3 regions of the Ammoniphilus oxalaticus genome follow, and region 3 is predicted to be linked to each of the others. Evidence: predicted binding sites of a transcription regulator. Region 3 holds the regulator's gene; each other region holds the start of a gene.
What was found. The regulator CtsR, encoded in region 3, represses protease genes until heat stress. The targets are predictions, from matches to a motif close to ATGGTCAATAAAGGTCAAACA.
Positions count from the first base shown of each region.

Region 1: clpP (ATP-dependent Clp endopeptidase proteolytic subunit ClpP) is a predicted target of CtsR. The motif match lies at 2,457-2,477, and genes of this name have one in related genera.
Region 2: BEP19_RS05490 (ATP-dependent Clp protease ATP-binding subunit) is a predicted target of CtsR. The motif match lies at 1,904-1,924, and genes of this name have one in related genera.

Region 1 covers NZ_MCHY01000011.1:143,274-147,530, reverse strand. The annotation lists gene BEP19_RS15910 (gluconeogenesis factor YvcK family protein) at 1-455, shown strand, start outside; gene whiA (DNA-binding protein WhiA) at 468-1,406, shown strand; gene BEP19_RS15900 (HPr family phosphocarrier protein) at 1,450-1,710, shown strand; gene clpP (ATP-dependent Clp endopeptidase proteolytic subunit ClpP) at 1,784-2,377, opposite strand; gene rpoN (RNA polymerase factor sigma-54) at 2,798-4,174, shown strand.
Region 2 covers NZ_MCHY01000007.1:109,853-114,109, reverse strand. The annotation lists gene BEP19_RS05490 (ATP-dependent Clp protease ATP-binding subunit) at 1-1,735, opposite strand, end outside; gene BEP19_RS05485 (CynX/NimT family MFS transporter) at 2,027-3,259, opposite strand; gene BEP19_RS05480 (response regulator transcription factor) at 3,331-4,026, opposite strand; gene BEP19_RS05475 (sensor histidine kinase) at 4,048-4,257, opposite strand, start outside.
Region 3 covers NZ_MCHY01000009.1:215,275-219,531, forward strand. The annotation lists gene mcsB (protein-arginine kinase McsB) at 1-922, opposite strand, end outside; gene mcsA (protein-arginine kinase activator protein McsA) at 935-1,462, opposite strand; gene BEP19_RS12485 (CtsR family transcriptional regulator) at 1,459-1,938, opposite strand; gene BEP19_RS12490 (HAD family hydrolase) at 2,020-2,712, opposite strand; gene lysS (lysine--tRNA ligase) at 2,830-4,257, opposite strand, start outside.

The DNA of each region.
Region 1 (4,257 bases), on a different contig from region 3:
ATCCGCTTGAAGAGGCAATCGAGGCGATTTATCAAGCGGATTTGATCTTGCTCGGTCCGGGCAGTTTATATACGAGTATTTTACCTAATTTACTCGTGCCGGGAATTTCACGGGCAGTGAAAGATGCGTCTGCGAAGAAAGCTTACATTTGTAACGTCATGACTCAACCAGGCGAAACAGACCATTATGACGCGGCTGATCATGTGAACGCCTTGTATAATCATGTCGGCGCCGATTTGTTCCAAACGATTATCGTGAACAACGCGCAAATTCCGAGTGCTGTGTTGGCCAGGTACAAAGAAAAAGGAGCTTTGCCCGTTGCGTATCATCCGGAAAGGTTAAGCCGCTTTGGTTTTGAGATCATTGAGGACAATTTTGTGATCTATGAAACTTACCTGCGTCATAACGCATTAAAGGTAGGGGATGCGATCATGGGACTCCTTGAGTCGAAGTGAGGTGACTGATCATTGTCTTTTGCAGCCTTAACCAAAAAAGAACTAACGCAATTGGATCGAACGCCGTGCTGTTCACAAGCGGAGTTGGCGGCGTTGATCCGTATGAATGGAAGCATTCGGTTTGGTAACGGGCGTTTTTTGCTCGATATCGTCACGGAAAATGCGGCGATTGCTCGGCGCATCTATACCCTTTTAAAAGAGCAATTTGACATTCATCTGGAACTGCTGGCTCGTAAAAAGATGCAATTAAAGAAGAATAACGTTTATATCGTGCGTCTATCGACAGGGGCCCAGGATATTCTCGAGTCTCTACAAATTTATCGCGATGGGACGATCACCCAAGGAATTCCAACGGAAACGATTCAGAAAGATTGTTGTCAACGGGCTTATTTAAGAGGAGCGTTTCTGGCGGGAGGTTCTGTCAATCATCCTGAATCAAATAGTTACCACTTAGAGATTTTTACAATCTATCAGCAGCATTGTAAAGATTTAAAAGCGTTGACGAATCGTTTTAGGTTAAATGCTCGGTATATTGAGCGAAAAAAAGGGTTCGTGATGTACTTAAAAGAAGGCGAAAAAATTACTGAATTTCTTAGTTTGATTGGAGCCCATCAGGCTTTGCTGTATTTTGAAGACGTGCGAATTGTCAGGGACATGCGCAATTCGGTGAATCGTCTCGTTAATTGTGAAACCGCCAATCTAAATAAGACGGTTACAGCAGCAATGAAACACATTGAAAACATTAAATTGATTGAGCGAAAAATGGGCTTAGAAAAACTACCCGATAAGCTTCGGGAAGTGGCGGAAGCGCGCATGAAACATACGGATCTAAATTTATCCGAGCTTGGCGAAGTGATTCCGAGCGGGAAAATTAGTAAATCGGGCATTAACCATCGTCTGAGAAAACTAAATGAAATCGCTAACAAATTAAAAGAACACCCTTCTTTATGATATAATAAATCCATAGGAAACGAAGGGAATGGGAGGAATGAACGTGGCTCGCGAACTTACGACAGTTAGGTTGAGAACAGGCTTGCAAGCACGCCCAGCAGCATTCTTTGTCCAAGAAGCAAATAAATATACAGCGGATGTTTTTGTAGAAAAAGGGAGTAAGAAGGTTAATGCTAAGAGCATCATGGGGATCATGAGTCTAGCGGTGCGGACGGGAACCGAAATCGCGATCTCCGCGGAAGGAACTGACGCTAGTGAAGCGGTCGCTAGTTTGAAAGCGCTTGTAGAAAAAGAAGAAGTGTAAGAGGGGCCCCCTGAACAGGGCTCTTTTTTCTGCCTGCCATAACAATAAAACAAGCCGCCCGCAGGCGACTTGTTTATTTTTTCTGTTGTTCAATATTTTGGATAACATCGTCAATCAATCCATAGTCTTTCGCTTCCGCGGCGCTCATAAAGTTATCGCGATCCGTGTCTTGCTCTAACCGTTCTTTCGGTTGACCTGTACGTTCGGCCATGATCGAGTTAAGATGATCACGCATACGAATGATGCGTTTCGCGCTGATTTCAATATCGCTTGCTTGCCCTTGCGCCCCGCCTAATGGCTGGTGGATCATCACTTCGCTATTTGGAAGAGCAAAGCGCTTGCCCTTCGTCCCCGCGCAAAGCAGAAAGGCCCCCATGCTTGCGGCCATTCCAATACAGATCGTCGATACATCAGGCTTAATGAATTGCATCGTATCATAAATCGCCATGCCCGCAGTAATTGAACCGCCAGGACTATTTATGTACAGATTGATATCTTTATCTGGGTCCTCCGCCGCCAAAAATAACAGCTGAGCGACAACGCTATTCGCTACAACATCATTAATCGGCGTACCAAGGAAGATAATCCGATCCTTCAGTAATCGAGAATAAATATCATAAGCTCGTTCTCCACGATTGGTTTGTTCGATGACGGTAGGTACTAACATCAAAGATCCTCCTCTCAGTTTTTAGGCGCTATTGTATTAATTACACGCTTACATCTACATAGTACATGAAATAAAGCTGAAGGTCAATGAAGGTCAAAATAATTTATTTCCAGTCCCTTACTATATTCACATTTGGACCCTATTTTATACTTCGCCGACAATAACGCAAAAAAAATCCACCGAACCGATTCGGTGGGATGGATAAGATAGGAGTGGAGAGAAACCTGAACAATGGTATCAGGATTAGGTTAAGTATAGCTCACATAGAAAGCGTTTTCAATTACAAACATTCTTCAAAATACCTCACTTTTTGACAAGAGGCTACGTTCGATTTGCCGCGGCATTAGTGGAATGTCTGCGCATATAAATAGACAGACAAAAATAGTTGAACGTGATGAAAGAGGGGACAACCACGTGCAAATGGGTTACGGTTTCTTTCAGGAGCAGAGCATGAAATTGGCGATGACCGCGGAATTAAGACAGGCAATTGCGATCTTACAGTTGTCTGCCGCTGATCTTGTTGATTTTATCCATCAACAGATGAATGAAAATCCAGCCCTGGAGCCAATCCATATAGAGCTAACCTCTAGAGAAGATCTTTCCGAACATCTTTCGGAAACTAATTTTGAATGGTCGGATTATATTCGGGCCCGCGCTCAAGGGGACTACAGCGCTTCGGCTGTTCGCTCAATCGACAATGAATTTGATCCGTTAGAACGGGTAGCGGACCAAACGCAATCGCTCGAAAGTGAGTTGCTTGGGCAACTCGCGGGAATTCAATCACTTGACGCCAGATTACAAACTGTTTGCGCCTGCCTAGTTGGAAATCTAGATGAAAAAGGGTACCTAGATTTGACGGTTGAACAACTAGCTGTTGCTTGTCAGGTTGAACTTAAAGAGGCAAGAAAGGCCTTGGGGATTGTGCAAAGTTTAGAGCCGCATGGGATCGGAGCCAGAAATTTAAAAGAATGTTTAATGATCCAGTTATCGGTAAAAGGAATGGGAGAAAGCCTTGCTTATCAGATTGTCAAAAATCATATTCAAGCATTAGCGGATGGAAAAATGCAGCAAATTGCGACGAGTCTAAAAGTGAGCTTGCAACAAGTCCAAGCAGCCATCGACCAGATCCGTGACTTGGACCCGCGACCCGGTTTACGTTACGAACGTTTTATTTCCCACTATATCATTCCGGATGTATTTGTTGATCGCGCGGCAAATGAATGGATCATTTCGGTCAATGACCGCTTTGCGGCTCATCTGAAGATTAGCGAAAATTACCGAACAATTAGTCGGCAAGAACAAGAGGTCCGCCACTATATGCGAGAAAAACTGCGCGATGCTCGCTGGTTAATTAAAAGCATCGAACAACGCAACTTGACGCTCTATCGCGTAACGGAAGCGATCGTTCATACCCAGCGATCGTTCTTTGAAAAGGGAGTCGCTTTTTTAAAGCCGATGACACTTAAAGAAATTGCGGAGGTGATCGGGGCTCATGAATCGACCGTTAGTCGGGCGACGGATCACAAGTACGCGCAAACGCCTCGCGGTATCTTTCCGCTAAAATACTTCTTTTCATCTGGCGTGTCGACAATACGCGGCGAGATGACCTCATCGGAGAGTGTCAAAGCAAAGTTAAGCGCGTGGATTAAGAAAGAGGACGGGAGCCGACCGCTATCCGACCAAAAATTGAGTGACCGTTTGAATGCGGAAGGCATCTCGATTTCACGCAGAACAGTGGCAAAATACCGGGAGCAACTCGGTATTTTGCCTTCCGCAAAAAGAAAGAGATACCGTTGATTGAACAACAGGCTTCTAATTTAGAAATTAGGGCTTGTTCTGGGGGGCTAGCGGCACCTGACAAGACTCCGCGACGTAAACTG
Region 2 (4,257 bases), on a different contig from region 3:
TCTCGCTTGAACCTGCGTTACTCGTCGCAATAATTACGGTTTCTTTAAAATTAACCGTTCTGCCTTGACTGTCTGTCAGACGACCATCATCTAAGATTTGCAAAAACATATTTTGTACATCAGGATGGGCTTTTTCAATCTCATCTAATAAGATGATGCTGTAGGGATTACGACGCACTTGCTCGGTCAGCTGTCCAGCTTCCTCATGTCCAATATAACCAGGAGGCGAACCGATTAATTTAGAGACAGAATGCTTCTCCATATATTCGCTCATATCTAATCGAATCATCGCATCCTTCGAGCCGAATAGTTCTACCGCCAATGATTTACTTAATTCGGTTTTACCCACCCCAGTCGGTCCGATGAAAAGGAAGGATGCGATTGGGCGATGCTTTGGTTTAAAACCTGCCCGACTGCGACGGATAGCTCTCGCCACATGATCAACCGCCTCCATTTGACCAATTACCTTCCCACCTAGAGATTCAGCAAGATTTTTCATTTTAGATTGTTCATCTTGTTGCAGTTTTTTAACAGGAATCCCAGTTTTTCGTTCAATTAAGTCCTGAATATGTTCGATTTGAACAGCTGCTTTCGGCGTCTCTACATCGGTTTGATTTAAATTATCCAACAGCCGGGTCTCTTCGTCACGTAAACGAGCCGCTTTTTCGAAATCTTCTTGTTCGATCGCCGCTTCCTTCTCTTTTATTACAGCATTAAGCTTAATTCGTGTTTCATCACTATTTGGCTTTACTACCTGTAAATTTAATTTAGAACCTGCTTCATCGACGAGATCAATCGCCTTGTCTGGCAAAAAACGATCCTGAATGTATCGATCAGACAATTCAACGCAAGCCCGCAACACATCATCCGAGTATGACACCTGGTGGTAATCCTCATATCTCGAACGGAGTCCTTTCAAAATCTCTACTGTTTCATCAATTGTTGGTTCACTCACAATGACAGGTTGGAAACGACGCTCCAGAGCCCCATCTTTTTCAATCTGACGATATTCGTCAAGGGTTGTCGCTCCGACGACCTGCAATTCACCCCGCGCTAATGCCGGCTTTAAAATATTGCCTGCATCCATCGAACCTTCCGCTTTACCGGCTCCAACCAATAGATGAAGTTCATCGATAAACAGGATCACATCTTGGCGCGCTTGCAGTTCGTTAATGACTTCTTTCATTTTTTCTTCAAACTGACCACGAATTCCTGTTCCGGCCACAAGCGAGGCAACATCCAGTGTATAAACGATCTTGCCAATTAATTTAGATGGAACATTCCCTTCTACAATTTGCAGGGCTAGTCCTTCTGCAATCGCAGTTTTCCCAACCCCTGGCTCACCGATAAGGACGGGATTGTTTTTATTGCGTCGATTTAAAACTTCAATCACACGCTCAATTTCCTCTTCGCGACCGATTACAGGGTCTATCAGCCCTGCCTTTGCTCGATCGGTTAGATTGTTACCAAGCTCATCTAAGATTCCCCCCGCTTGTTCAACAGACGCGCTCGGCGCAGCGACGGAAGAGTTGCCCTTCATGTTCATTGGAGATAATCCAAATGATTTAAACAAATCATTCATGCTGGAGAGAGAATTTTTTCCTAGGCCAGCTCCCGCTTGATTCCGAAGTTGAACGTAGCATGTTTGGCAAATGTGGAGTTTTTGTTGTTGGTGGTTAAGTTGAACATTTAAATAAATTTGAGCTTCACGTTGTTGACATCGTTGACATTTCATATTTGCTGACCTCCTTGGTTATTTGTTATTTTTAAAAATAAATTACAATCTTACTTCGCTATCAATTCACAGGTCTTCAGACAGCGCAGTTTCTTTTCCGTCAAGCAAGCTTGAATGACTGTACAAGAAGTAACAAAACGGGCTCGTTTAACAGATCATTCAACCTTGTCCTTGACCATCTTTGACCTTATGGATTCTATTATACACTGACTATCTCTGACCTTCAAGCGTAAAATGTAGAAAAAGAGAAAAAAATACGCTTTATTGTAAATTATAAAGCGCACTTTTCGTTCAAACATCGTCTATATATCGATTTCTTCCCGCCCCCATCCCAAATATAAAAAGCAAGATCGAGGCAACAACTAAAATCATAAGAGGGGCTGTCCAACTGTTTGTTACATCGCGAGCATAGCCAAACAGAGCGGGACCTGACGCGGCTAACAAGTAGCCGAACGCTTGAGCCATTCCTGAAAGTTCAGCCGATTGTTGCGCATTTCGGGCCCGCAATCCAAAAAACATCATCGCTAAACTAAATGAGAAACCAGCCCCGACCCCTAAAATGAGAATGGAGATAACCGTGACCCGCATACTCCCAAGCATAATGCCCAGTGTTCCGCTCAAAGTCAATACGAAGCTAATCATGACGAGCAACCGCTGATTGACCATCCTTCCAGCGACAATAGGAACGATGAACGTAAATGGCAATAAAAATAACTGCATTAGCGACAACAACCAACCAGATTGATCCGGGCTCAGCCCACGTACTTTCAAAATCTCAGGTAACCAAGCGATCAGGATGTAAAAAACCATCGATTGCAGCCCCATAAAAAACGTTACTTGCCAAGCTAATCTGGATCGCCACACATTCACATTCGATTTATCAATCTCAGAATGAATCGCCGCTTGCCCTGTCTTTTGTCGGCGTGTTCGGTTCCGAAAAAAAAGAGGAGCCCCCCAAACGAATAAGGCAACAAAACTCAACATCCCCCACACACTTAACGCTCCACGCCAACCGAGGCCGACGCCAATCGCCAGAGGAACGCTTAAACCCGATGCAATCGCTCCAAGCACATTCATCGAAATCGAGTAGACACCTGTCATCATACCAATTTTTCCCGAAAATTCCCGTTTAATGAGACTTGGTAACAGCACATTTGAAACTGAGATCGCCAACCCTAGGATTACCGTTCCAACGTAAAGCGCCGTAATCCCTGACAAGGAACGCAGGACAATGCCAAGCGTCAAAAAAAACGTCGATACGAAAATAATCCGCTCAAGGCCGTATTTTTGACTTAAGCGAGGCACAAACGGGGAAAAGAAGGCAAACGCGAGCAGTGGTAACGTCGTAATCATACCTGCTAATGTATTGGAGATGCCCAAGTCCTGCTTTATAAAACCAATTAAAGGTCCCACAGAGGTTAAGGGAGAGCGTAAATTCATGGCGATAAAAATAATTCCCGCGATCATCATCCAACCGGCTGTCTTTTGAACATCCGAAATGGATCGCGTTGCCTGATTTCTCATAGATGATCCTTCTCTCTTCATAGAAATAAAAAATGGAAGTCCCTTTTAGCAAAAGGTCCTCCCTCTTCATTTTACACGATAAATTTATACCCTGCTCCCCAAATCGTCCGAATATATTGTGGCTTCGATGGGTTCTCTTCTATCTTTTCACGAATGCGCGCAATATGCACGGTCACGGTAGAGGCATCCCCTAACGCATCCATCCCCCAAATTCGTTCAAAAAGTTCTTCCTTACTATACACGCGATTCGCGTTTTGGATCAAAAAAAAGAGCACGTCGAACTCTTTATGCGCCATCGTTACTTCTTCCCCATTCAAGAGAACTTTACGCGCTTCTTTTTGAATTTCTAAGCCCCTTATCGAGATTCCCTCGCCATCTTGTCTGCCTCCGAATCGTTGTTTCATTCTTTCAAATTTATTTATGTGAGCCTGCGCGCGAGCGACTAGCTCTCCTGAGCTGAACGGTTTCGTAATATAATCATCGGCTCCAAGCCCAAAGCCTTTGATCTTATAAATCTCTTCAGCTCTAGCAGATACGAGCAAAACGGGTATATCCTCTTTAGCGCGAATGGTTTGCAACAATTCAAAACCATCGACTTCCGGCAACATGATATCCAAAATGACAAGTTGAAACGATTCATCGTTGATGATCTGTAACCCTTCTATACCTGTATGGGCTAGCGTCACAGCATACCCGCTTAATTCCAGGTAATCCTTTTGAAGTTGAGCGATGCTATGATCATCTTCTACGATTAAGATCTTTTTCATACGTATCCCCGACCCTTACTATCACTTTTTCAACGAAATTAACATCCGCGTTCCTTCCCCCGCTTGACTCGTCACCCAAATCTTGCCCTCATGACCTTCCACAATTTGTTTGGCGATCGCCAATCCTAAACCACTGCCGGCGTCCCCTTGCCGTGAGGAATCAGCCCGATAAAATCGCTCGAATATGTGCGGCAAGTCTTGTTCAGGAATCCCTTTTCCATTGTCTTTAAT
Region 3 (4,257 bases):
AGTCTGTAATCATTCCCGTATCGATTGCCAATCTTAAATCAGACAGCCGTTTCGCCGCCTCTTTTGATTCAATCACGCGCGCGTTAAACAAAATCCCATACGAGCGACAGAGCTTATCTTCAATACGTATTCTATTACTTTCTAATAATGTCCTTCTTGCTGCTCTTTCGTGTTCAATAATTTGTTTTGTAACACTATAAAGGTTAGATATGATTTCTTCTTCTGAATGACCCAACGTAATCTGGTTGGAAATTTGGAATAGGTTTCCTGAAGCCTCGCTTCCTTCGCCATAAATCCCGCGCACAACCAATCCAATTTGGCTGATTGCGCTTAAAATCCGATTAATCTGTTGCGTGAGGACGAGCGCAGGCAGATGCATCATTACCGATGCCCGAATTCCTGTTCCAACGTTGGTCGGACAACTCGTTAAATAACCATGTCGTTCATCAAATGCGTAGTCTACATATTGCTCTAGTACATCATCTATTTTATTCGCCATACTCCAAGCTTCATGCAACTGAAAGCCGGGATATAGACATTGAATTCTCAAATGGTCTTCTTCATTGATCATAATACTAACCGATTCGTTCTCACTCAAAATGACAGCCCCATGTCTTGACTCATTCGCCAGATGAGGACTAATTAAATGTTTTTCAACAAGCACTCGTTTCTCCAATCCAGATAGATTGTTAAGAGTCAGTTGTTCAAAATGATCAAGAGAGCTGAAGTCCTCGCTTTCCATCGCTTTCGAAACAAGTTCGATGACTTCTTTCGCTTGACTCTCGGTCGATAACAACGGAAAAGGGATCTGACGTAAGTTTCTGGCGAGCCTGACACGACTGCTAAAGACAATATCAGAATCTGGACCTTCTCCGCTCATCCATTCACTGACTGCCTGTTGAATAAACCGTTGTAAAGACATCGGTTTTCCCTCCTAAGGACTAGCCAATTGTTTTTCAAGATCCTTAATTTGATCTCGAATCGCGGCTGCTTGCTCAAATTCTTCTGATTCAATACTTTGCTGTAACTGTCTTTTCAAATCATTGATTTCTTTTCGAATCCGAATGACTCCTCCTGCGCGCCGAGGAACCTTGCCGCTATGTTGCATATTACCGTGAATCCGTCGAAAGATGGGTCCTAAACGCTGCGCAAATTGCTGGTAGCAATCCACACAACCAAATCGACCGCTTTTACTAAATTGAGCGTACGTTAACCCACATGTTTCACAACGCGCAACCGTCTCCGCGGGGGGAGGATCACTCCCTGTAACAGATGGCGCAGCATCAAATTTTAACAATCCAGACAATAAGTGATGGATGGAAAAATTCGGAGAAGCGCCAGCAAACATATCTCCTTTTTCACCCGCGCACGATTCACAAAGACGAAATTCCGTTTTCTCGCCGTTCACAATTTTTGTAAAATGGAGCGTAGCGGGTTTCTGTCCGCATTCTTGACAGATCATGACGACTCCCCTCCTCTGTGAATGAAAATCTGAGTAATCATGGCGCGCAGCAAAGTCGCGCGTAATTGGTCACGAACTTGTAATTCAAAGGAAAGCACCTCGCGAGAAACAGCCGCTTTCATAATCCGACACTCTCTTTCTGTAATCAAGCCTTCATCAAGAAGGCGCGCAAGAATATCTTCGGCCGTTTGCTGACTAATCTGTTGTCCAATCATCTCTACGATCATATGGAACAGATCTTTTAGACTCGAAATTTCAACCCTATGAATTCGGATGTACCCGCCTCCACCGCGTTTGCTCTCAACAATATATCCCTTTTCTTTCGAAAAACGAGTGCTGATCACATAATTAATTTGCGATGGCACACATTGAAACTTCTGCGCCAATTCACTTCTCTGAATCTCAACGAATCCGCTTCGACTTTGTTTTAGGATCGTTTTGAGGTGCTGTTCAATGATGTCTGAAATATTTCGCAAGGCTACACCCCCTTCATACAGCTTCTCACTTTGACATCCTTTGACTTTGACTTTCTTTGACTATTATTATATTACCATTTTTCAATTTTCGCAACTCTGCGCGCCTATTTTACGTTCAATAATCGCTGCTATTTTTCTAAAATCTGTAACAATTTGATCGGCGCCAGCCAACTCCCCTTCATCAGCAAAGCCAAAAGCGCAACCGACCGTGAATAAATTGTTCATTTTGCCAGCTTGTACGTCCGAATGACGATCGCCAACCATGACCGCATCTTCAATCGAATAATCAGCGAGCAATTTTGCGACAAGCTGATCCTTTGAATCTGATAGAAATCGCCCCGCGCTATATTGATCTTTAAACCATTTAGAAATTCCAAAGTGGTCGCAAATCGCAGCAATGTAAGCCTCTAGTCCATTACTTGCGATAAACATAGGAACCCCGCGACTGTTTAACTCAGCTAACGTCTCTTTCACCCCCGGGTATAACGCCGCATTCCCCTCTTTTAAAATATTCAACTCTTCTCGTAACATGATTTCGTCCGCCATTTCTTTTACGGAAGCGGAGCAACCTGGAAGTAACTGATCCCAAATTTCATCCAGTGTCATGCCGAACACACCCATTAGTTCCTCATCTGATGGAACCTCACCTTCAAAATAACCCTTCTTCTTTAATTGTTCAAACGTTCTTTTAAATGCGGGAACTGCGACATCCTCCGTCTTAAATAACGTTCCGTCCATATCAAAAATAGCAGCGAAAGGGATCTTTGGGTTCATTCGCCAAACCTCCTCGTTATGTTCTATCTTTACCAATTTTTAAAAAAGAAAACACTTTACCAATGGTAAAGTGCTTCTTTCAATGAACAGAGATGATTCTCTCCGTTTTTCTTTTGCTTATTCTTCGGAATGTTCGTCCTCGCTCGTTTGCTGACGCATAAGCGGGAATAACAGAACATCTCGAATCGAGGGCGCGTCGGTTAAAAGCATAACCAGCCGATCAATCCCGATCCCAAGCCCTCCAGTTGGAGGCATTCCATATTCTAATGATTCGATGAAATCTTCATCCATTCGGTGAGCCTCATCATTCCCCGCTTCTCTCTCTCCCAATTGCTGTTCAAAGCGTTCCTTTTGATCGATTGGATCATTTAACTCCGTAAAGGCATTCGCATGCTCACGAGCGACAATAAACATCTCAAATCGATCAGTAAACCGAGGATCTTGTTCATTCTTTTTCGCTAATGGCGAAACTTCCACTGGATGACCATAAATAAAGGTCGGTTGAATAAGCGTTTCTTCTACTTTTTGCTCAAAAAATTCATTGACGACATGACCATACGTCATGCGCGGCGTGATCCCAACTTCATGTTCATTAGCTAATGATCTCGCTTCCTCATCCGTCATGTTCGGCCAAAAGTCAACGCCTGTTACCTGTTTGATCGCGTCCACCATATGTATTCTAGTCCATTGCGGAGTCAAATCAATCGTTTCGCCTTGATAGGTAACAACCATTGTTCCTAGAACCTCTTGGGAAATATGCGCGACCATTTCCTCAGTCAATCTCATAATATCCTCATAATCTGCATACGCCTCATACAACTCAATCGAAGTAAATTCTGGGTTATGACGCGTTGAAATTCCTTCGTTTCGGAATATCCTCCCAATCTCATATACCTTTTCCAAACCGCCAACGATCAATCTTTTCAGATGCAATTCAGTTGCGATCCGCATATATAATTTCATATCAAGCGCATTGTGATGCGTCACGAACGGCCTAGCCGCCGCTCCGCCAGGAATCGAATGCATTGTCGGCGTTTCAACCTCTAAATAACCAAGGTTATCTAAGTATCTTCTCATCGATTGAAGAACCTTACTTCGAATGACAAACGTCTGTTGCGATTCAGGATTCATAATTAAGTCAAGGTAACGCTTGCGGTATCTCGTTTCGATATCGCGTAAGCCGTGATACTTCTCAGGAAGCGGACGCAGCGATTTCGTTAAGAGCGTAAATTCAGAAGCCCGCACTGTCGTTTCACCTTTATTTGTCTTGAAGACCGTTCCTTTAATTCCGATCAAATCTCCAATGCTGCATATATCAAAAACTTTATAGCTATCCGCGCCAATACGATCTTCGCGAACATAAATTTGAATTTGACCCGAACGGTCCTGAATATGGGAGAAGCTCGCCTTTCCTTGTCCCCGTTTTGTCATAATTCTTCCAGCGATCGTTACTTCAATCTGTTCTGTATCTAGTTCCTCTTTGCTCACGTCCCCATATGCTTGTAAAATCTCTTCAGCGGAATGGGTGCGCTCGAAACGCCTACC